Regions from separate parts of the Enterobacter cloacae complex sp. HYC003_NIDB genome, predicted to be linked through region 2. Evidence: predicted binding sites of a transcription regulator. Region 2 holds the regulator's gene; each other region holds the start of a gene.

Region 1 (6,879 bases), 2.0 Mb from region 2:
AGTAGTGGGGTTGGGGAACCTGGTGTGTGAGAAGTGCCACCACCATATCGCCGTTTATACGCCGGAGGTGCTGTCGCTGTGTCCGAAGTGCGGGCACGACCAGTTCCAGCGTCGACCATTTGAGCCGTAGGTAAAAGCAAAATTGTTTGCACCCTCTCCCTGTGGGAGAGGGGCGGGGTGAGGGCATCAGGCCGCAGAATAATAAGCCAGCCGCTCCGCCAGCAAATCCACAAACGCTTCCCGATCGATATCCACCATTACCGTGGTATTCGGCTTGTTTCCCGTCAATGAGTAATAGTCCACCACCGTCATTCCCTGGGTATATTTCCCCTGTGTTTCCACACCAACCCAACGCTCGACCGTGGTAAACATTTCCGGCTTCAGCAGCCAGGCGATGGTGCATGGGTCATGCAGCGGGGCGCCGTGGAAGCCCCACTTCTCGGCTTTGTGATACTCCATAAAGAAGTCGAGCAGCTCGGCCACGGTCGTTGCAACCGGGTTGCCCACGGCGCGGAAGCGTTCAATATCGTCTGTCATAATCTGTGCCCGATGCGTCACGTCCAGCCCCGCCATCACAATCGGCAGGCCCGACTGGAAGACGATTTCCGCGGCTTCCGGGTCAACGAAGATGTTGAACTCTGCTGCTGGCGTCCAGTTCCCCAGCCCCATTGCCCCGCCCATGATGACGATACGGGCGATGTTGCTGTGCAGTTCAGGATGGCTGTTCAGCAGCAGCGCTACGTTGGTCTGCGGGCCGGTCGCCACCAGCGTCACGGGCTCTGCGCTCTCACGCAGCACCTTCGCCATGAGCTCGACGGCAGTGCAGTTTTGCGGTGTGAAATTCGGCTCCGGTAGCGCCGGGCCATCCAGCCCACTTTCACCGTGAACATTATCCGCAATGATCAGCTCGCGCATCAGTGGCTTAACGGCGCCACCTGCGACCGGAATATCGGTGCGTTTCAGCAGCGTCAACATGCGCAACACGTTTCGCAAGGTTTTATCCGGCGTCTGGTTCCCGGCGGAGGAGGTGACAGCTTTTACGTCCAGTTCAGGGGAAGCAAGAGCAAGGACGAGTGCGATCGCGTCATCATGACCCGGATCGCAGTCGAGAATAATTGGCTGTGCCATAGCGTTCTCCATTCTCAGCATTATTTGTGACAAGGTTAACGCTGCGATGTGATGCCGAATAGAAAAAGAGATCTAAAGCGTGAAGCAGTGCGCAATCCGCAGATTGCGCACTAAAAAGATTAATGCAGGATTTTGGCGAGGAAGTCTTTTGCACGTTCAGATTTAGGATTTGCGAAGAACTCTTCTTTTGGTGAGTCTTCAACAATTTTCCCTTCATCCATGAAGATCACGCGGTTGGCCACTTTACGGGCGAAGCCCATTTCGTGCGTCACCACCATCATGGTCATCCCTTCGTGCGCCAGCTCCACCATGACGTCCAGCACTTCGTTGATCATCTCAGGGTCGAGCGCGGACGTCGGCTCATCAAACAGCATTGCCACCGGATCCATGCACAGCGCACGCGCGATTGCCACACGCTGCTGTTGGCCGCCCGAAAGCTGGGCCGGGAACTTATTCGCATGCGCAGACAGCCCGACGCGTTCCAGCAGCTTCAGCCCCTTTTCGCGCGCCGCTTTTTTGTCGCGCTTCAGCACTTTGACCTGCGCCAGCGTCAGGTTCTCAATGATGGACAGGTGAGGGAACAGCTCAAAATGCTGGAACACCATCCCTACGTGGGAGCGAAGCTGGGCAAGGTTGGTTTTGCGGTCATTTACTTTGGTGCCGTTAACGACAATCTCGCCCTGCTGGACAGGTTCCAGCCCATTAACGGTTTTGATAAGCGTGGACTTACCGGAACCGGACGGGCCGCATACCACTACCACATCGCCTTTTTTTACTTCTGTTGAGCAGTCGGTCAGCACCTGAAAGTGCCCATACCATTTAGAAACATTTTTCAGGGAAATCATTATACCGTCCTTTTCTTCAGCCAGCTGACCAACAGCGATGCGCTTAAACTAATCACAAAATAGACCCCGCCCGCGAAGAGGATCATCTCAACCTGCGTTCCGTCACGTTCGCCAATGGTGGAGGCGGTACGGAAGAAGTCTGCCAGACTCAGCACGTAGACCAGGGAGGTATCCTGGAACAGGACGATGCCCTGCGTCAGCAGCAGCGGAACCATGGCGCGAAACGCCTGCGGCAAAATAATGAGCTTCATGGACTGCCAGTGCGTCATACCGAGCGCCAGCGCAGCGCTGGACTGCCCGCGAGAGATACTCTGAATACCTGCGCGGATGATCTCTGAGTAGTAGGCGGCTTCAAACATGGAAAACGCCACCATGGCAGAGATCAGGCGGATATCGGTCTTTGGCGACAGTCCCAGTACGTTCTGTAAAAAGCCGGGAACAATCAGATAAAACCACAGCAGCACCATGACCAGTGGAATGGAGCGGAATACGTTAACGTAAGCCGTGGCAAACCAGGCGAGCGGCTTAAAGCTCGACAGGCGCATCACTGCCAGCAGGGTGCCCCAGACGATACCGACGATAATGGCGATAACGGTGATCTTTAAGGTGATTGCCAGTCCATCCAGCAGATAGGGCATGGAGGGAACAATGGAACTCCAGTCAAAATCGTACATTTATTTGCCCCCCAGATTGCCCGGCAGGCGTACTTTGCGTTCAACCAGGTTCATCACCAGCATGATGAAAGCGTTAATCAGAACATAGGCGAGCGTGATCGCCGTGAAGGATTCCCAGGCGTGAGCGGAGTAATCCAGCAGTTTGCCCGCCTGTGCCGCCATATCCACCAGACCGATGGTTGAGGCGATAGCCGAGTTTTTTACCAGGTTCATCATCTCGGACGTCATCGGCGGAACGATGACGCGGTAAGCGTTAGGCAGCAGTACGTAACGGTAGGCCTGGGGCAGAGTCAGGCCCATTGCCAGTGCCGCATTCTTTTGCCCGCGCGGCAGTGACTGTATGGCGGCACGTACCTGCTCGCAGACGCGCGCAGCGGTGAACAGCCCCAGACACAGCATAGAGGAGACAAAAAATTGTACGTTAGGATCCAGCTCGGCCTTAAACCACATGCCGAGATCTTCCGGCAGCAGTTCCGGGATCACCAGATACCAGGTAAAGAACTGCACGATCAGCGGAACGTTACGGAACAGTTCCACATAGAGCGTGCCAATCGAAGAGAGAAAACGGTTAGGGACGGTACGCAGAATACCGAACAGCGAACCGACAAGAAACGCGATAATCCACGCCGTTATCGATAACGCAACGGTAACCTGAAAGCCGCTCCACAGCCAGCCGAGATAGGTGGTGTTGCCGAACGGGGCTTGTTGCAGAAAGATGCCCCAGTTCCAGTCAATTGACATAGTAAACTCCAGAAAAAAAAGGGTAGCAGCGCTACCCTCGAAGATTGGTGAGAAGCTCAATTTTTGCGCTGAGTGGGGAACGACCACTCAACGTATAGTCTGTCCATGCTTCCCGACAATCGAGAGGGCAGGAGATCCCGCCCCTGTCGTTCTAATTAGTTAAGAGCTTTGTCGTTTGGTGATTTGAACAGCGCTTTCATGTCGTCAGACAGTTCAAAGTTCATGTTCAGGTTTTTTGGTGGAATTGGGTTCTTGAACCATTTGTCGAACCATTTTGCCGCTTCGCCGGAGGTTTGCGCCTGAGCGATGGTGTCATCGATCAGTTTCTTGAAGTCCTCGTCACCTTTACGCAGCATACAGCCGTAGGCTTCTTTCGACTGGGCGGTACCGACGATTTCCCAGTTGTCTGGTTTCTTCGCTTTCGCGCGTTCGCCCGCCAGCAGGGCGTCATCCATCATAAACGCGACAGCACGGCCGCTTTCCAGGGTACGGAAGGAGTCGCCATGGTCTTTCGCGCTGATGATGCGCATGTCCATTTTCTTCTCGTCGTTCAGCTTGTGCAGCAGCACTTCGGACGTGGTACCGGAGGTCACGACAACCGCTTTGCCTTTCAGGTCAGCAAAATCTTTGATGTCGCCGCCTTTCTTCGTCAGCAGGCGGGTGCCCACAACGAAGATGGTGTCCGAGAAAGCGGCCTGTTTCTGACGTTCAAGGTTGTTGGTGGTTGAGCCACATTCAAAATCAAATGTGCCGTTTTGCAGCAGAGGAATACGGTTCTGTGAAGTGATGGGGATCAGCTTCACTTGCAGGTCAGGTTTGTTCAGCTTTTTCTTCACGGCTTCAACGATGGCGTTGGAGTAATCCTGTGAATAGCCCACGACTTTTTGCGTGTTGTCGTAGTAAGAGAACGGGACAGAAGATTCACGGTGGCCGACCACGATCACGCCGTTTTTGGCAATCTTGTCGAGAGTGCTTCCTGCTGCCGGAGCGTCTTCAGCGTGGACAACCCCCGCAGACATTCCCATAACCAGCATTGCTGTGGCCAGTTTACGTAATTGCATACCCAACTCCTTTCTTATCAGCGCCAGTGACGCATAGATACCCATTGTGATGTTGTTATATCTCGCGCAATGCGAGTGCAGTGTTATGCAAGCTTGTTAACATTTAGTCTGGCTTAATGTAAAGATTTTGCTGCGTTATTGTTTATTTTTGCGAAGCGCGCCGCACCATTCAGAGGCAATAATCCCTCGTTGCACCGTTTCGGTGCTACCGATGATCTATGCTGGTGCGACAAAGTTGCACGTTAAGCCAGACAGCGTTGATATGAATAAACAAAGCAACAGGCGTGCCAGAATTGAAGTTTGGGAGGAAATTGTCGGGTGGGGGCCGCGGAGAGTAGGCCGGGTAAGGCGTAGCCGACACCCGGCAACAGAAGGTAAGGTTATTTACGACGCTGACGCAGGCTCATCAGTACTGCGCCAAAGCCGAAGAGCAAGGTCAAAATCCACAGCGGCCAGTTCCCGGTGCGCGCGTAAGGCGTAAGCCCGGTAGTTGGCGTGACGTTAGTAGTCAGCACCTCACGGGTAAATTGCGGGATCATGGCCTGGATTTCACCCTGCGGACCAATCACGGCGGTAATGCCGTTATTGGTGCTGCGCAGCAACGGACGCGCCAGCTCCAGAGAACGCATTCGCGCCATCTGGAAGTGCTGCCACGGGCCAATCGATTTACCGAACCACGCATCGTTTGAGATGGTCAGCAGATAGTCGGTGTCCGGGCGGAAATTATCGCGCACCTGCTCGCCGAGGATAATCTCGTAGCAAATGGCGGCCGTCAGGGCAAAACCGTGCGCATGCAGCTGCGGCTGAACGTAAGGGCCCCGGCTGAATGAGGACATCGGCAAATCAAAGAACGGTGCCAGTGGGCGCAGAATAGACTCCAGCGGAACAAATTCGCCAAACGGTACAAGGTGGTTTTTGTTGTAGCGATTGGTGGAGGTATAGCTGTATTCGCTGTCCTTACCGAGCGTAATGATCGTGTTGTACGTGTCATAGCGGTTCTGCTGATTGAGACGCGCATCCACAATTCCGGTGATCAGCGTACTGCCGCGCGCGCGCAGCAGATCATCCATCATCTTCAGGAAGGGCTGCTGATTGATCTCCAGGTCCGGGATCGCAGACTCAGGCCAGATGATGAGCTGCGATTTGCCCATCACCTTTTCAGTGGCGTTGGCGTAGATTTTCAGCGTGTTCAGCAGCTGATTCTCATCCCATTTCAGGGACTGCGGGATATCGCCCTGTACCAGTGAAACCTGCGTGGCGCGCGCGGGCTCCAGCGTAAACCACTGGATATAACGCAGCGGGAAGGGCAGGGCAAACAGGATCAACGCGGCAACCAGCGGCTTCCAGTTACGTGTCACCAGTGCCAGCACCAGCAGGCCGCTGACGATCATCAACAGGAAATTGATGGCTTCCACGCCCATGACCGGGGCCAGGCCTTTCAGCGGGCCGTCTACCTGGCTATAACCGAACTGCAACCACGGGAAGCCGGTCAGTACCCAGCCGCGCAGAAATTCGGTGATTTGCCAGACAACGGGTGCCGCTATCGCCACGCGCAGCCAGGTCGTTTTTGGCCACAGGCGAGACAGGATGCCCGCGAACAGGCCGGTGTAGAGCGAGAGATAGGCAGCGAGCAGCACAACCAGGAAGACGTTAACCGGCCCCGGCATTCCGCCAAATTGCGCGATACTGACGTAGACCCAGTTGATACCAGAGCCAAACAGCCCCAGCCCCCAGAAGTAGCCAATGGCCGCGGCCTGTACCGGACGGCGGTTCAGGGTAAGACCCTGTAGCCCCATCAGGGAGAGAATAGCGGCTGGCCAGATATCGTAAGGAGAAAAAGCCAGCGTACCGCTGGCTCCGAGTAACAGCGCCAGCAGCAAACGGACGCGCTGGCGTTCAAAGAGTGGGGCAAATGCCATTTACATTAATCTTCCAGTTTTGGCACCGGTGAGTCGTCCGGCATTCTGACGTGAACCTGAATAATACGTCGGCTGTCAGCCATTGCGACCTTGAACTGGTAACCATCGATGTCAACGGTTTCACCGCGGGCCGGAAGATGGCCGAAGGCCTGCATCACCAGACCACCAATGGTGTCCACTTCTTCATCGCTGAAGCTGGTGCCAAAGGTATCGTTGAAGTCTTCAATGGAGGCCAGCGCGCGCACGGTCCAGGTGTGGCGGCTCAGCTGACGGAAGTCGATATCCTCTTCTTCGTCATACTCATCTTCGATTTCGCCCACGATCAGCTCAAGGATGTCTTCGATTGTGACCAGACCGGAAACGCCACCAAATTCATCAATAACAATCGCCATGTGATAGCGCTGGGAGCGAAACTCCTTCAGCATCCGATCCACACGTTTACTTTCCGGCACAACCACGGCCGGGCGTAACACCTTTTCCATACTGAAGGCTTCGGCATCGCTGCGCATAA
Region 2 (6,879 bases):
TATTGTGCTGGTCCTGGCCGTGTTCTGGGGCGGCGGTATTGCGCTGTTCAGCATCCTGCCCGTCCCGTTCTCGGCCGTGATGGCAGAGCGGCAGATTAGCGCCTGGCTCTCAGGTGATTTTGGCTATGTTGCCCATTCTGACTGGGTCAGCATGGATGCAATCTCGCCGTGGATGGGGCTGGCGGTCATTGCGGCAGAAGATCAGAAATTCCCGGAGCACTGGGGTTTTGACGTGGCGGCTATCGAGAAGGCGCTGGATCATAATGAACGTCATGAAAACCGCGTCCGCGGCGCATCGACGCTTTCTCAGCAGACGGTAAAAAACCTGTTCTTATGGGACGGTCGCAGCTGGGTGAGAAAAGGGCTGGAGGCCGGGCTGACGCTGGGCGTCGAGACGGTGTGGAGCAAAAAACGCATTTTAACCGTCTACCTGAATATCGCGGAATTTGGTGACGGCGTATTTGGTGTCGAAGCGGCATCGCAGCGCTATTTTGGCAAGCCCGCCAGCAGGCTGACTATGTCCGAAGCGGCACTGCTTGCCGCCGTGCTGCCGAACCCGCTGCGTTTTAAGGCCAGCGCCCCGTCAGGCTATGTGCGAAGCCGCCAGGCGTGGATTATGCGCCAGATGCGTCAGCTGGGTGGGGAAGGGTTTATGGAGCGAAATAATCTTAGGTAGGGCGGGTAAGCGCAGCGCTACCCGCCGACATGGCGAACGTTAGTCTTCGTCAAACCCGGCGTTGAACAGGGCAATCACTGCCGCCAGCGCTTCTTCTTCCTGCGGGCCGGTGGCTTCAACTTCAATCTGACGGCCTTTGGCAGAATCCAGCATCAGTAGCGCAATCACGCTGTTGGCTTCTGCCTCGGTTCCCTCGTCGTTGCGCAGCAGCACCTCCGCATCAAAACCTTGCATCAGTTCAAACAATTTCATTGCCGGGCGTGCATGCATGCCCAGCTTGTTGGTGATCTCAACGGTTTGTTTTACGGTCATGTTTTACGTTTTTCCAGCGTGCGATGACGGGACTGAACGTTCTTTCCGCGTGAGCGGAAGTAATCGGCCAGCTGTTCGGCAATGTAGACCGAACGATGTTTACCGCCGGTACAGCCAATCGCCACCGTCAGGTAGCTGCGATTGTTTGTTTCCAGCATAGGTAACCATAGCTCAAGGTAGCTTCGCGTCTGGTAGATAAAATTGTGTACTTCTGTGTGTCGGTCGAGGAACGCCGCCACCGGCTTATCCAGACCGGTCATCGGACGCAGTTTCGGATCCCAGTGTGGGTTCGGCAGGAAACGCACATCAAAAACGTAATCCGCATCGATAGGTATGCCGTGCTTAAAGCCGAAGGATTCAAACACCATCGTCAGTTCGCGCTCGCGCTTGCCGAGTAAGCGCGTACGCAGCATTTCCGCCAGCTCGTGGACGGACATTTCAGAGGTGTCGACAATCAGGTCGGCCCGGGAACGCAGCGGCTCAAGCAGATCGCTCTCTTTATCGATGGCGCTTTCCAGCGAAAGATTTTTACTGGAGAGCGGATGCAAACGACGTGTATCGCTGTAGCGACGGATCAGCGTGTTGCGGTCAGCGTCCAGGAACAAGAGCTGAGGCGAGAAGCATTCCGGCAGGCTGTTCATTGCCTGCTCGAAGATTTCCGGCGATTCCGGCATGTTACGCACGTCGATACTGACGGCGGCAGAGATTTGCCTGTCCGCCAGCGTCCGCGCCAGATCGGGTAACAACACTACCGGCAGGTTATCTACACAGTAAAATCCCATGTCTTCCAGCGCGCGCAGGGCCACGGACTTCCCGGACCCCGAACGACCGCTGACGATCATCAGCACCATGTTCCGTTTCTCCTCAGGGCAGCCGTACTGAAGGCCCTTTCCCGATTATGCCTCATCCTGATTGCCTTCTGCTTCAGTGATAATTTGATAAAGCTCTTCATCACTTTGGGCTGAGCGCAGTCGACGACAAATGGTTTTATCCGCCAGACGTTTGGCAACCAGCGACAGCGTGTGCAGGTGGGTTTTGGTCTGATCGGCAGGAACCAGCAGCGCGAAAAGCAGATCCACAGGCTGGTTATCGATGGCGTCAAAAGCGATAGGCGTTTCCAGTTGCACAAACACCCCCACGGCACGCAGCGTATCTTCTTCCAGCTTGCCATGCGGGATCGCAATGCCATTGCCGATGCCAGTACTGCCCATTTTTTCACGGGTCAGAATGGCTTCAAACACGATCTGCGGCGGCAGACCCAGCTGTTTTGCGGCCAGCTCACTGATGATTTCCAGCGCACGTTTTTTGCTCTGGCAGTGAACGCCACTGCGGGTACAATCCTGGTTAAGGACATTGCTCAGTTGAAGAGCGGAATCGTTGTTTATCATAATTTCACCTAAGCGCTAACTGTACAAATGGCCTGTTGTGTTTCACAACAGGCCGTCCTGCACCCGTTAACTGCCCGGACAATTAGTGTTGTTTCAGTTTATCTTTATGTTTATTGAGCTGTCTCGCAAGCTTATCAATTAAGCCGTCGATAGCCGCGTACATGTCTTGCCCTTCCGCACTGGCATGGAGTTCCCCTCCGTTGACGTGCAGGGTCGCATCCGAGATATGCGTCACTTTCTCCACTTTCAACACAACATAGACCTGGTTGATCCTCTCGAAATACTGCTCGAGTTTCGCAAACTTAGTGTTTACAAAATCGCGTAAAGCCTCAGTAATCTCGACGTTATGTCCGGTGATATTGAGCTGCATAGTGTCTTCCTTATCGGTTGTGTCAAACCAGTTGTTTACGCTGGTTAGACGGCGGAATGGATAAAGACTCTCGATACTTCGCGACAGTACGACGTGCCACCATAATACCCTGATCGGACAGCATGGTGGTTAACTTACTGTCACTGAGTGGCTTCGCGGGGTTCTCCGCGGCGATCAACTTCTTCACCAGTGCGCGAATAGCCGTTGACGAGGCTTCGCCGCCGCCTTCGGTGTTCACGTGGCTGGAGAAGAAATACTTAAGCTCAAAAATACCGCGTGGGCTGTGCAGATATTTCTGCGTGGTCACGCGGGAAATGGTTGATTCATGCATCTCGACGGCCTGGGCGATGTCTGCCAGCACCATCGGTTTCATAAACTCTTCGCCCTGCTCAAAGAACGCCTGCTGCTGTTCGACAATACAGCGGCTGACGCGCAGCAGCGTGTCATTACGGCTCTCCAGGCTCTTGATCAACCAGCGTGCTTCCTGAAGGTTGCTGCGAATGTATTGATTATCAGCGTCGTTACGGGCGCTGGTGCACATGGAGGCGTATTGCTGGTTGATTTGCAGGCGAGGAATGCTGTCGGCGTTCAGTTCAACGACCCACCGGCCATTGTGTTTTCTCACCAGCACATCAGGAATGACATATTCCGGTTCGCTGGTCTGGATCGACTGCCCCGGACGCGGATCGAGCGACTGGATCAGATTCACCGCTTCCTTCAGCACCTCTTCTTTCAGGCGTGTGACGCGCATCAGGGTGCGGAAGTCGTGATTCGCCAGCAGATCCAGATGATCGCTGATGATGAGCCGGGCTTCGTCAATCCACGGTGTCTCTTTGGCAAACTGCGAAAGCTGGATCAGAAGGCAGTCGCGCAGATCTTTCGCGGCGACACCTATCGGGTCGAAACGCTGAACGCGTTTCAGAACGGCTTCGATCTCTTCCAGTTCAATCTCGTCATCGCCGATGCTTTCCAGAATCTCGTCCAGCGTCACGGTCAAATAGCCCGTGTCGTCAACGGCATCGACAATCGAGGTGGCAATGGCGCGATCGGTATCGGAGAAAGGGGTCAGCTCTACCTGCCACATCAGGTAGTCCTGAAGCGACTGGGTGGTTTCGCCCTGGTAGACCGGGAGTTCATCGTCCTGGTAGTCTGCGCGCGTCCCGGAAGGGGTACCCGCGGTGTAGATTTCATCCCAGCTGGCATCCAGCGGCAGTTCGTCCGGCATCTCTTTCTGTTCAAGCGCATCTACGGAGTCGAGCGTTTCTGTGTCCTGCGTCTGCTGGGCGTCTACCTCGTCATGAAGATCGGTTTGCTCCAGCAGCGGATTGCTGTCCAGCGCCTGCTGGAGCTCCTGCTGGAGTTCTAACGTGGACAGCTGCAACAGACGGATTGCCTGCTGTAGCTGCGGCGTCATGGCCAGTTGCTGGCTGAGCCGTAATTGCAAACCTTGCTTCATGTTCAGAGCGTTTTTCTCCGGTTCGGCGTGACTTAACCTCTACCCTATCAGAGTCTGAAGTCTTCCCCAAGGTACACGCGCTTAACATGCTCATCTTCGAGGATTTGCTGCGGCGTACCGTGGGCAATCAGATGGCCCTGGCTCACTATGTAGGCGCGCTCACACACGGCCAGCGTTTCACGAACGTTGTGGTCCGTGATCAGTACGCCAAGCCCGCTGTCGCGCAGGTGCTCAATGATACGTTTGATATCGATAACGGAGATGGGGTCAACGCCCGCAAACGGTTCATCCAGCAGGATGAATTTTGGGTTTGCTGCCAGCGCGCGCGCAATCTCAACGCGGCGGCGTTCACCACCGGACAGCGCCTGGCCGAGGCTGTCACGCAGATGTTCGATATGAAACTCTTCCATCAGCTCGTTCGCACGGTCAGTGCGCTGCTCGCTGGTCAGATCGTCACGGATCTGGAGCACGGCCATCAGGTTGTCGAACACGCTTAAGCGGCGGAAGATAGACGCTTCCTGCGGCAGATAGCCGATGCCACGACGCGCGCGGGCATGAAGCGGCAGCAGGCTGATATCTTCATCATCGATGATGATGTTGCCGGCGTCACGCGGGACGATGCCCACCACCATGTAGAAGGTCGTGGTTTTACCCGCCCCGTTAGGGCCAAGCAAACCCACGATTTCGCCGGAGTTGACGGTCAGACTGACATCTTCGACGACGCGGCGGCCCTTATACGCTTTCGCGAGGTTTTTTGCAGTTAAAGTTGCCATAACGAATTAGTTACTCTTTTTCTGTGCCGGAGCCTGACCGTTGTTCTTGTCCTGCAACTGCGAAGGCACAAGCACGGTCGTGACGCGTTTGCCTTTTTCACTGGAGGCCTGCATTTTCTGCTCTTTCACCAGATAGGTGATCTTGTCGCCTTTGATATTGCTGTCCAGCTGTTCCAGGTAAGCATTACCGGTCAGGATGACCAGATCCTTCGCCAGTTCATAATGCATATGCGAGGCATGGCCTTTCACCGGCTTGCCGTTGTCCTGCATCTGGTAGAAGGTGGCCGGGTTGCCATAACCATCGATAATCTCTTTGCCCTGCTCGCCGCCCGGACGGGTAACGACCACTTTGTCGGCGTTGATTTTAATTGTGCCCTGGGTCATGACGACGTTGCCGGTAAAGGTGACGACGTTACCCTGCATATCCAGAGACTGGGTATCGGATTCAATATGAATCGGCTGTTCGGTATCGCCAGTCACAGCAAGCGCGGGAAGACTGGCCGCCAGCAGCGCGCTGGCGATAACAACTTTAAGGCTGAGTTTGTTTGTTTTGAATTTCATAGGAGGTTCTAACCTTTTCAATCAGCTCGGCGTTTTTGCTGCGTAAGTTCCCGCGCATTCTTAAACCGCTGGAATTAAATGTTGTGCCATACAGGGTGACTAGATCCTGCGACGTGACATCCTGGGTGACCAGGTTGATCTGGGCGTTATCCGTCGTAATTTTTCGCAGTTGCGCGTCAGCGGTCAGGGCGTTGACTTCAACGTGACCATACAGGTAAAGCATACGGTCATTTGTCAGTTTTGCCCGGTCAGACTTGATAGACCACGTCGGCACTTTGTCCGTATCAAAGGTGGTCATGACCGGTTGGGTAAACCACGAGGTACCGTCATCTGAAAAATATTCTACATGCTGAGCAACGAGGCGATAGTTCAGTGCGCCTTCCGGGCTATAGACCACGGTGTCGCTGTGATCGCTTTTATAGGTCGGGTCGCTCGTGTTAACCACTTCCGCTTGCGTATCATCGCGGTCAGCGAGGTTGACGCCAATCAGTACCAGGGCGACAAGCGCAAGCAGAATGATAACCCAACGTCTGGTTTTACTCATATCGATTGCCCTTTCGCCTCATCAAGCTTGCCCTGCGACAGCAGAAGCAGATCGCAGACTTCACGGACGGCGCCGCGGCCACCGTGAATATGGGTAACGTAATCAGCACGCGGGATCAGCAGCGGGTGCGCGTCAGCCACGGCGATGCTCAGACCCACCTCCGCCATCACTGGCCAGTCGATCAAATCATCCCCGACGTATGCCACATTCTCTGGTGCAATGGCCAGTTTTCCCAGCAGATCCCGGAAAGCTACCATCTTATCAGACTGCCCCTGATAGAGATGGGTAATGCCCAGCGTTTCACACCGATCTTCTACCAGTTTAGCTTTCCGCCCGGTGATGATTGCAACTTCAATTCCGGACGTGAGCGCACAGCGGATACCGTAACCGTCGCGAACGTTAAAGGCTTTCAGCTCTTCGCCGTTATTGCCCATATAAATCAGACCGTCGGAGAGCACACCATCCACATCGAGGATCAACAGGCGGATATTTTCCGCCTTTGCCATCATGTGGGCGCTCACCGGGCCATAACAGGTTGCAAGGGATGCACCCGCATTACTCATTGTCTTATCCTTCATTACACTACGCCAGCGCGCAGCAGATCATGCATATGTACCACACCCAGCAGTTGGTCGCCATCGGCAACCATCACTGAGGTAATATGACGGGACTGCATCAGGTTCAGCACATCTACCGCCAGCGTGCCCGGACGGACGCGGATCCCGCCTGGCGTCATCACATCAGCAATGCCCAGCGTTCGGACATCCACACCCATATCGAATACCCGGCGCAGGTCGCC
Region 3 (6,879 bases), 510 kb from region 2:
GCAATCTGCTGAGCATGCTGTAGCTGCTCCTGGCTGAGACGACGCTGGTTATCCATCGGCGCCATTTCCAGCAGAATCATGCCATCTGGCAGGCGCTGTGCGGTGAGGGACAAAATATGCGAGCGTCCGTCAATCACCAGCGTCACTTCGTTATCGGTGAAGCCCTGACCCGCCTGCAAACTCTCCTGCATCAGACCAATATTCAGCGAGAAATAGCTCAGCAGTTCAGGCAGCGGCGTGCCAAACAGTTTACGGGCGCTTTGAGCGAGCAGCTGCTGCGCCGCCGGGTTGGCGTAATGCACCGCCAGCTCGTCGTCGACCAGCAAGATACTGTTAATCAAAGAATTGAGGATCTGCCCAGCATCGGGCAGCGTGCCAGTTGCCATTCAGCAGTCTCCTGGAGTCGTTGCACTATTTTAGTGCAGTATAGCGTTTTAGAGGTAAAAAGCGCGTGAGATCAGGTTGTTGGTGGAGAAAAAAGCCCATCCGAAGATGGGCTAAAGTTTCCACGGCAACTACTCCCGACGCGTATGCGCCGGGTAAAACAAATCAATTAAACGCTGTAGTACAGTTCGAACTCAACCGGGTGCGGCGTCATGCGAACGCGGTCGTTTTCTTCGGTACGCAGCGCGATGTAAGCGTCGATTGCTTCATCGGTGAACACACCGCCAGCGGTCAGGAACTCACGGTCTGCGTCCAGCGCTTGCAGGGCTTCTTCCAGCGAGCCAGCGACCTGTGGGATCTCTTTCGCTTCTTCTGGCGGCAGGTCGTACAGGTTTTTGTCCATGGCTTCGCCCGGGTGGATCTTGTTCTTGATACCGTCCAGACCGGCCATCAGCAGTGCTGCGAAGCACAGGTATGGGTTAGCCGCCGGGTCCGGGAAGCGCACTTCGATACGACGCGCTTTCGGAGACGCCACCACCGGGATACGGATAGAAGCAGAACGGTTACGGGCAGAGTACGCCAGCATCACCGGTGCTTCGTAGCCTGGGACCAGACGCTTGTAGGAGTTGGTGGTCGGGTTCGCCAGGGCGTTGATCGCTTTAGCGTGTTTGATAACACCGCCGATGTAGTGCAGCGCCTGCTCAGACAGACCCGCGTATTTGTCGCCAGAGAACAGGTTGGTGCCGTTCTTGGACAGGGACATGTGGCAGTGCATGCCGGAACCGTTGTCGCCGAACATGGGTTTTGGCATGAAGGTCGCGGTTTTACCGAAACGGTGCGCAACGTTGTGCACAACGTATTTGTAGATCTGAATCTCATCCGCTTTTTTGGTCATGGTGTTGAAGCGGGTTGCGATTTCGTTCTGGCCAGCCGTTGCCACTTCGTGGTGGTGCGCTTCAACAACCAGGCCCATCTCTTCCATGATCAGACACATGGTAGAACGGATGTCCTGTGAAGAATCGACCGGAGGAACCGGGAAGTAACCGCCTTTCACGCCCGGACGGTGACCTTTGTTACCACCTTCGTATTTGGTGGAAGAGTTCCATGCGCCTTCGATGTCATCGATAGCGACGTGGGAACCAGAAATGGAAGCACCAAAACGGATGTCATCGAACAGGAAGAACTCTGGCTCTGGCCCGAACAGAACGGTGTCTGCGATACCGGTAGAACGCAGGTACTCTTCAGCGCGTTTTGCGATAGAGCGTGGGTCACGGTCATAGCCTTGCAGCGTGCCAGGTTCCAGGATATCGCAGCGGATGATCAGCGTAGGTTCTTCGTAGAACGGGTCAATGAGCGCAGTGGTTGCATCTGGCATCAGAACCATGTCGGATTCGTTAATGCCTTTCCAGCCGCCAATGGAGGAGCCGTCAAACATTTTGCCTTCTTCAAAGAATTCGGCGTTCACCTGATGAGCAGGGATCGTGACGTGCTGTTCTTTACCTTTGGTATCGGTGAAGCGCAGATCAACAAACTTCACTTCATGTTCGTTCAGCATCGTCAAAACGTGTTCAGCGGACATACTTAACTCTCCAGATTGGTCATTGTCGTCGTGGTAACGAGGTCTTCAAATCGGCTGGGCTGCCATATTTTTACTGTATTTCTGTAAAGCGAAATCTGTGCCAACTTTTAAAACACCCCAAAAAGGCGTTATCATGCGCACCATAGTGCAGAAGGGCTGCACCACATTGGATTTGTTGCACCATTATAGTGCTTCTGTGTGAACATCGAGCACCATATTGGTGCAATTTACGTTAAAGTGCCCTTTTACCGCTCCGTGAAAGCGATCACAAAGCATCTCTGCAATACTTGTTTGCGGGGGATGTTTGTGATCCTGTTTTGTAGTGCGATTAATCCGTGTACAATAACGCGCTATTTCTAAATGCCTGAGGCAAAGTTGTGATCGAAAAATTGCGTAATATCGCCATCATCGCGCACGTCGACCATGGTAAAACTACCCTGGTTGATAAGCTGCTACAGCAGTCCGGTACGTTTGATGCTCGTGCCGAAACTCAAGAGCGTGTGATGGACTCCAACGATTTGGAGAAAGAGCGTGGGATTACCATCCTCGCCAAAAACACCGCTATCAAATGGAATGACTACCGTATCAACATCGTTGATACCCCAGGGCACGCCGACTTCGGTGGTGAAGTTGAGCGCGTGATGTCCATGGTGGATTCCGTGCTGCTGGTGGTTGACGCATTTGATGGCCCTATGCCGCAAACGCGCTTCGTGACCAAAAAAGCATTTGCCCACGGCCTGAAACCTATCGTTGTGATCAACAAGGTTGACCGTCCTGGCGCGCGTCCTGACTGGGTTGTTGACCAGGTCTTCGACCTGTTCGTTAACCTCGACGCGACCGACGAACAGCTGGACTTCCCTATCGTTTATGCGTCTGCGCTGAACGGTATCGCCGGTCTGGATCACGAAGACATGGCGGAAGACATGACTCCGCTGTACCAGACGATTGTTGACCGCGTTCCTGCGCCAAACGTTGACCTGGAAGGCACCCTGCAAATGCAGATCTCTCAGCTCGACTACAACAACTACGTTGGCGTAATCGGCATTGGTCGTATCAAGCGCGGTAAAGTGAAGCCTAACCAGCAGGTCACTATCATCGATAGCGAAGGCAAAACCCGTAACGGTAAAGTCGGTAAAGTTCTGACTCACCTTGGTCTTGAGCGTATCGAGAGCGACATCGCTGAAGCGGGCGACATCATCGCCATCACCGGTCTGGGTGAACTGAACATCTCCGACACCATCTGCGATCCGCAGAACGTCGAAGCGCTGCCAGCCCTGTCCGTTGATGAACCAACCGTATCCATGTTCTTCAACGTCAACACCTCTCCGTTCTGTGGTAAAGAGGGTAAGTTTGTTACCTCTCGTCAGATCCTTGACCGCCTGAACAAAGAGCTGGTGCACAACGTTGCGCTGCGCGTTGAAGAAACCGAAGACGCTGATGCATTCCGCGTTTCGGGTCGTGGTGAGCTGCACCTGTCTGTTCTGATTGAGAACATGCGTCGTGAAGGTTTCGAGATGGCGGTTTCCCGTCCGAAAGTTATCTTCCGCGAAATCGATGGCCGTAAACAAGAGCCATTCGAAAACGTAACGCTGGACGTTGAAGAGCAGCACCAGGGTTCTGTGATGCAGGCACTGGGTGAGCGTAAAGGCGACCTGAAAAACATGAATCCAGATGGCAAAGGCCGCGTACGTCTCGACTACGTGATCCCAAGCCGTGGCCTGATCGGCTTCCGTTCTGAGTTCATGACCATGACTTCCGGTACTGGTCTGCTGTACTCCACCTTCAGCCACTACGACGACGTTCGTCCGGGCGAAGTGGGCCAGCGTAACAACGGCGTGCTGATCTCCAACGGTCAGGGTAAAGCGGTTGCGTTTGCGCTGTTCGGTTTGCAGGATCGCGGTAAGCTGTTCCTGGGCCACGGTGCTGAAGTTTACGAAGGCCAGATCATCGGTATTCACAGCCGTTCTAACGACCTGACGGTAAACTGCCTGACCGGTAAGAAACTGACCAACATGCGTGCGTCCGGTACTGACGAAGCAACGGTTCTGGTTCCACCGATCAAGATGACGCTGGAGCAGGCTCTGGAATTCATCGATGATGACGAACTGGTCGAAGTGACGCCTCAGTCAATTCGTATCCGTAAACGTCACCTGACCGAGAACGATCGTAAACGTGCAATGCGCGGTGCGAAAGAAGAGTAATTCGGTTATGCCGTAGGCCGGGTAAGCGCATGCGCCACCCGGCAACAAAAAAGCCGCTGAGCGATCAGCGGCTTTTTTTATTAGAACGAATACCGCAACCCTAAACGGATCCGGTACTGCTCGCGGTTGTAATCATTCCATCGGTCCAGCCACTGTAGCTCAAGATACGGCAGCCAGTTTCTGTCGATCTTATAGCTGAATTTATTGGTAATTTCCCAGTGATGGTCTTTGCCATTTTTGCTGTGGTAATCATTCACCCGCTGGAAAAAGTGCGGCTCAAAGGTGTAGAAAAACGCATCCGTCACTTTGAAATTCCAGTAGTTGGCAAATTCATGTGTGTCGTTCTTATCCATCTGCCCGTTATAGTCCGGCGTATCGTAATTGTTATGGTTATAGCGATAGCGGAACGTCAGATTAAACCAGTCCGTAAATTTATAGTTAGTATCTAAATAAACCGCGCCACCTGATCCTGCGCTGCTGTCATTAATCAAGCCGCCGGGCTGGAAGGTCAGTTTGTCGGTCGGTTTGAAGAGTGGATACCACCCCTCAATTTCGTTATAGCTGTGCTTCAGTTCGTCCCATTTCCCCACGTTATAAGCGTTGGTGAACATCAGTCCCGCGCCCATATCGAAGTTATAGCCCGCACGCAGGATCACTTCGTGCAGCTCAGAGGCGGTGTTGTAGGCTTCGCGCGTTTCGACATAGGCCCCGGCAAAAACCGGGCAGGACACAGACGACACGATCAGTACAGTGATGATTCTTTTCATAATTTGTCCATGTATCAGGTACAGAAAGGCCTCCCTCCTGATAAACAGGAAGGACATACTGGCCGGATTTATTGTTATAAAGTGACTGCTGACGCTTTATTGTTGGTGGTTATCTCAGGGGTATTTGCTGTCTGTTTTTTCCGTTTTCCAATCTCCTCGATAATAAAGGCGAAGCGCGCTTCGTTGAGTTTATAAAACAGCCCCATGGTCACGGCGGCAACGATCGCCAGGCCGCACGGCCAGAGGAAAATAAGCTGGCGCAACCCAAGCAGCGTGCCTGCGCTCTGTACGGCATGGGGAACATAGCCAATCTGGGTCAGCATGATACCGGGCAGAAAACCGGCCAGCGCCGCGGAGATTTTGCGCGAGAAGGTATAGCCGGTATACACCGACCCTTCGGCGCGGATCCCGGTTTTCCACTCGCCGTAATCAACCGTATCCGGCACCAGCGCCCAGTTCAGGCTGTTCACAAACGCGGTGCCGAAAAAGGCCATGCAGGAAAAGAGCACGAACAGCAGGGAACTGGTCCCCCAGACGAAGTTCAGCACGTCGCCCACCGCCCACAGCGTCAGCCCGCCCAGATAGACCGGCTTCTTGCCAAAGCGCTTCACCGCGCCAGGCACCAGAAACACGCCAATCAGAATGCAGCCCATGCTGAAAAAGCCCATCCACGACAGGAGATGCAGATCGTTCAGCACGTACTGGGTGTAATAGACCTGAATCGCCAGCTTGATGTTAAACGCGGCGAGGGTACACAGGTTAGCGATGCACAGCACCAGCAGCGGCGGATTGCGGAAAATCGCGCAGAACGATTTCAGAATGCCGGGCTTATGGTGATCGGGCGTAAGCTCGACGTAGCGCTCTTTCACCCCGCTGTAGCACCACCACATGCAGAACAGTCCCCCGGTGACGAATACCAGCGCGGCCACCAGATAGCCGAGTGAGGGCTGGCTGACGAACAGCGCCTGAATCGGCATAAAGCCGACAGTACAGAGCAACAGTCCTACCGTTGCGCCGCCCTGACGCCACGCCGCAAGCTGCGCGCGCTCGTTCGGGTTTTTGGTGATGGCCGGAACCATTGCACCGTAGGCGCAGTTCATCAGGCTGTAGCAGAGGCCAAACATCATGAAGAGCACGGTGGCGAGGGCCGTTTTCACCGTCAGGCTAAAGTCGTTGGCCATAAACTGCGCCGTGGCCACCAGCGCCACCGGAACGGAGGCGTAGAGAATGAATGGCCGGAATTTGCCCCGCGCGCCGATATTACGCCGGGAGTCCAGCAGCACCCCGGTCAGCATGTCGGTAAACGCGGTAAAGAACTTGGCGACCAGAAAAATGATGCCGCCGTAGAACGCGGGCATGCCCAGCTCGTCCGTGTAAAACTTCAGCAGATACAGCGTGCCAATACACAGCATCAGGTTCGAGCCAAAATCACCCATCCCGTAGGCGCACTTCTCTCGCAGGCTCAATTTCAGGGTTAACGGATCAGTATTATGTGTCATGGTCGATCCTCAAAGCGCCCCGCAGGGCGCTCAATCACGTCATTTATGCCGTACGTTTGCGCAGCTCAATTTCTTCCACGATGCGCACATACATCTTCTCGTTAAGGTTGTAGAAGCAGCCCATCGCCACGATGGTGATGACTGCCAGCAGACTCGGATAGATAAATATCAGCTGCCGTAGCCCTTCAACCGTGCCGGCGGATTGCACCACGTTAGGCACATAGCCGATCTGCGTGAGCATGATCCCCGGGAAGAAGCCCGCCAGCGCCTGCGATACCTTACGGAAGAAGGTAAAGCCGGTGTAGACCGTCCCCTCGGAGCGTACGCCGGTGCGCCACTCGCCGTATTCCACGGTATCGGACACCAGCGCCCAGTTCAGGCTGTTAACGAACGCGGAGCCGAAGAACGCCAGGCAGGAGAACGCCACGAAGCTCACCGAGCCGCCGCCG

What was found. The regulator sigma-54, encoded in region 2, starts transcription at its own class of promoters, with help from an activator protein. The targets are predictions, from matches to a motif close to GTTGGCACANNTTTCGCTNT.
Region 1: O1722_RS16510 (amino acid ABC transporter substrate-binding protein) is a predicted target of sigma-54. The motif match lies at 4,722-4,741, and genes of this name have one in related genera.
Region 3: glnA (glutamate--ammonia ligase) is a predicted target of sigma-54. The motif match lies at 2,049-2,068, and genes of this name have one in related genera.

The regions. Positions count from the first base shown of each region.
Region 1 is NZ_CP114220.1:3,459,083-3,465,961, reverse strand. It holds gene O1722_RS16535 (zinc ribbon-containing protein) at 1-130, shown strand, start outside; gene rihA (pyrimidine-specific ribonucleoside hydrolase RihA) at 187-1,128, opposite strand; gene O1722_RS16525 (amino acid ABC transporter ATP-binding protein) at 1,248-1,973, opposite strand; gene gltK (glutamate/aspartate ABC transporter permease GltK) at 1,973-2,647, opposite strand; gene gltJ (glutamate/aspartate ABC transporter permease GltJ) at 2,648-3,388, opposite strand; gene O1722_RS16510 (amino acid ABC transporter substrate-binding protein) at 3,544-4,449, opposite strand; gene lnt (apolipoprotein N-acyltransferase) at 4,830-6,368, opposite strand; gene corC (CNNM family magnesium/cobalt transport protein CorC) at 6,374-6,879, opposite strand, start outside.
Region 2 is NZ_CP114220.1:541,477-548,355, forward strand. It holds gene mtgA (monofunctional biosynthetic peptidoglycan transglycosylase) at 1-676, shown strand, start outside; gene npr (PTS phosphocarrier protein NPr) at 716-988, opposite strand; gene rapZ (RNase adapter RapZ) at 985-1,839, opposite strand; gene ptsN (PTS IIA-like nitrogen regulatory protein PtsN) at 1,885-2,376, opposite strand; gene hpf (ribosome hibernation promoting factor) at 2,459-2,746, opposite strand; gene rpoN (RNA polymerase factor sigma-54) at 2,769-4,202, opposite strand; gene lptB (LPS export ABC transporter ATP-binding protein) at 4,250-4,975, opposite strand; gene lptA (lipopolysaccharide ABC transporter substrate-binding protein LptA) at 4,982-5,536, opposite strand; gene lptC (LPS export ABC transporter periplasmic protein LptC) at 5,505-6,080, opposite strand; gene kdsC (3-deoxy-manno-octulosonate-8-phosphatase KdsC) at 6,077-6,643, opposite strand; gene kdsD (arabinose-5-phosphate isomerase KdsD) at 6,658-6,879, opposite strand, start outside.
Region 3 is NZ_CP114220.1:34,390-41,268, forward strand. It holds gene glnL (nitrogen regulation protein NR(II)) at 1-386, opposite strand, end outside; gene glnA (glutamate--ammonia ligase) at 554-1,963, opposite strand; gene typA (ribosome-dependent GTPase TypA) at 2,341-4,164, shown strand; gene ompL (porin OmpL) at 4,245-4,931, opposite strand; gene O1722_RS00180 (MFS transporter) at 5,006-6,430, opposite strand; gene O1722_RS00185 (MFS transporter) at 6,474-6,879, opposite strand, start outside.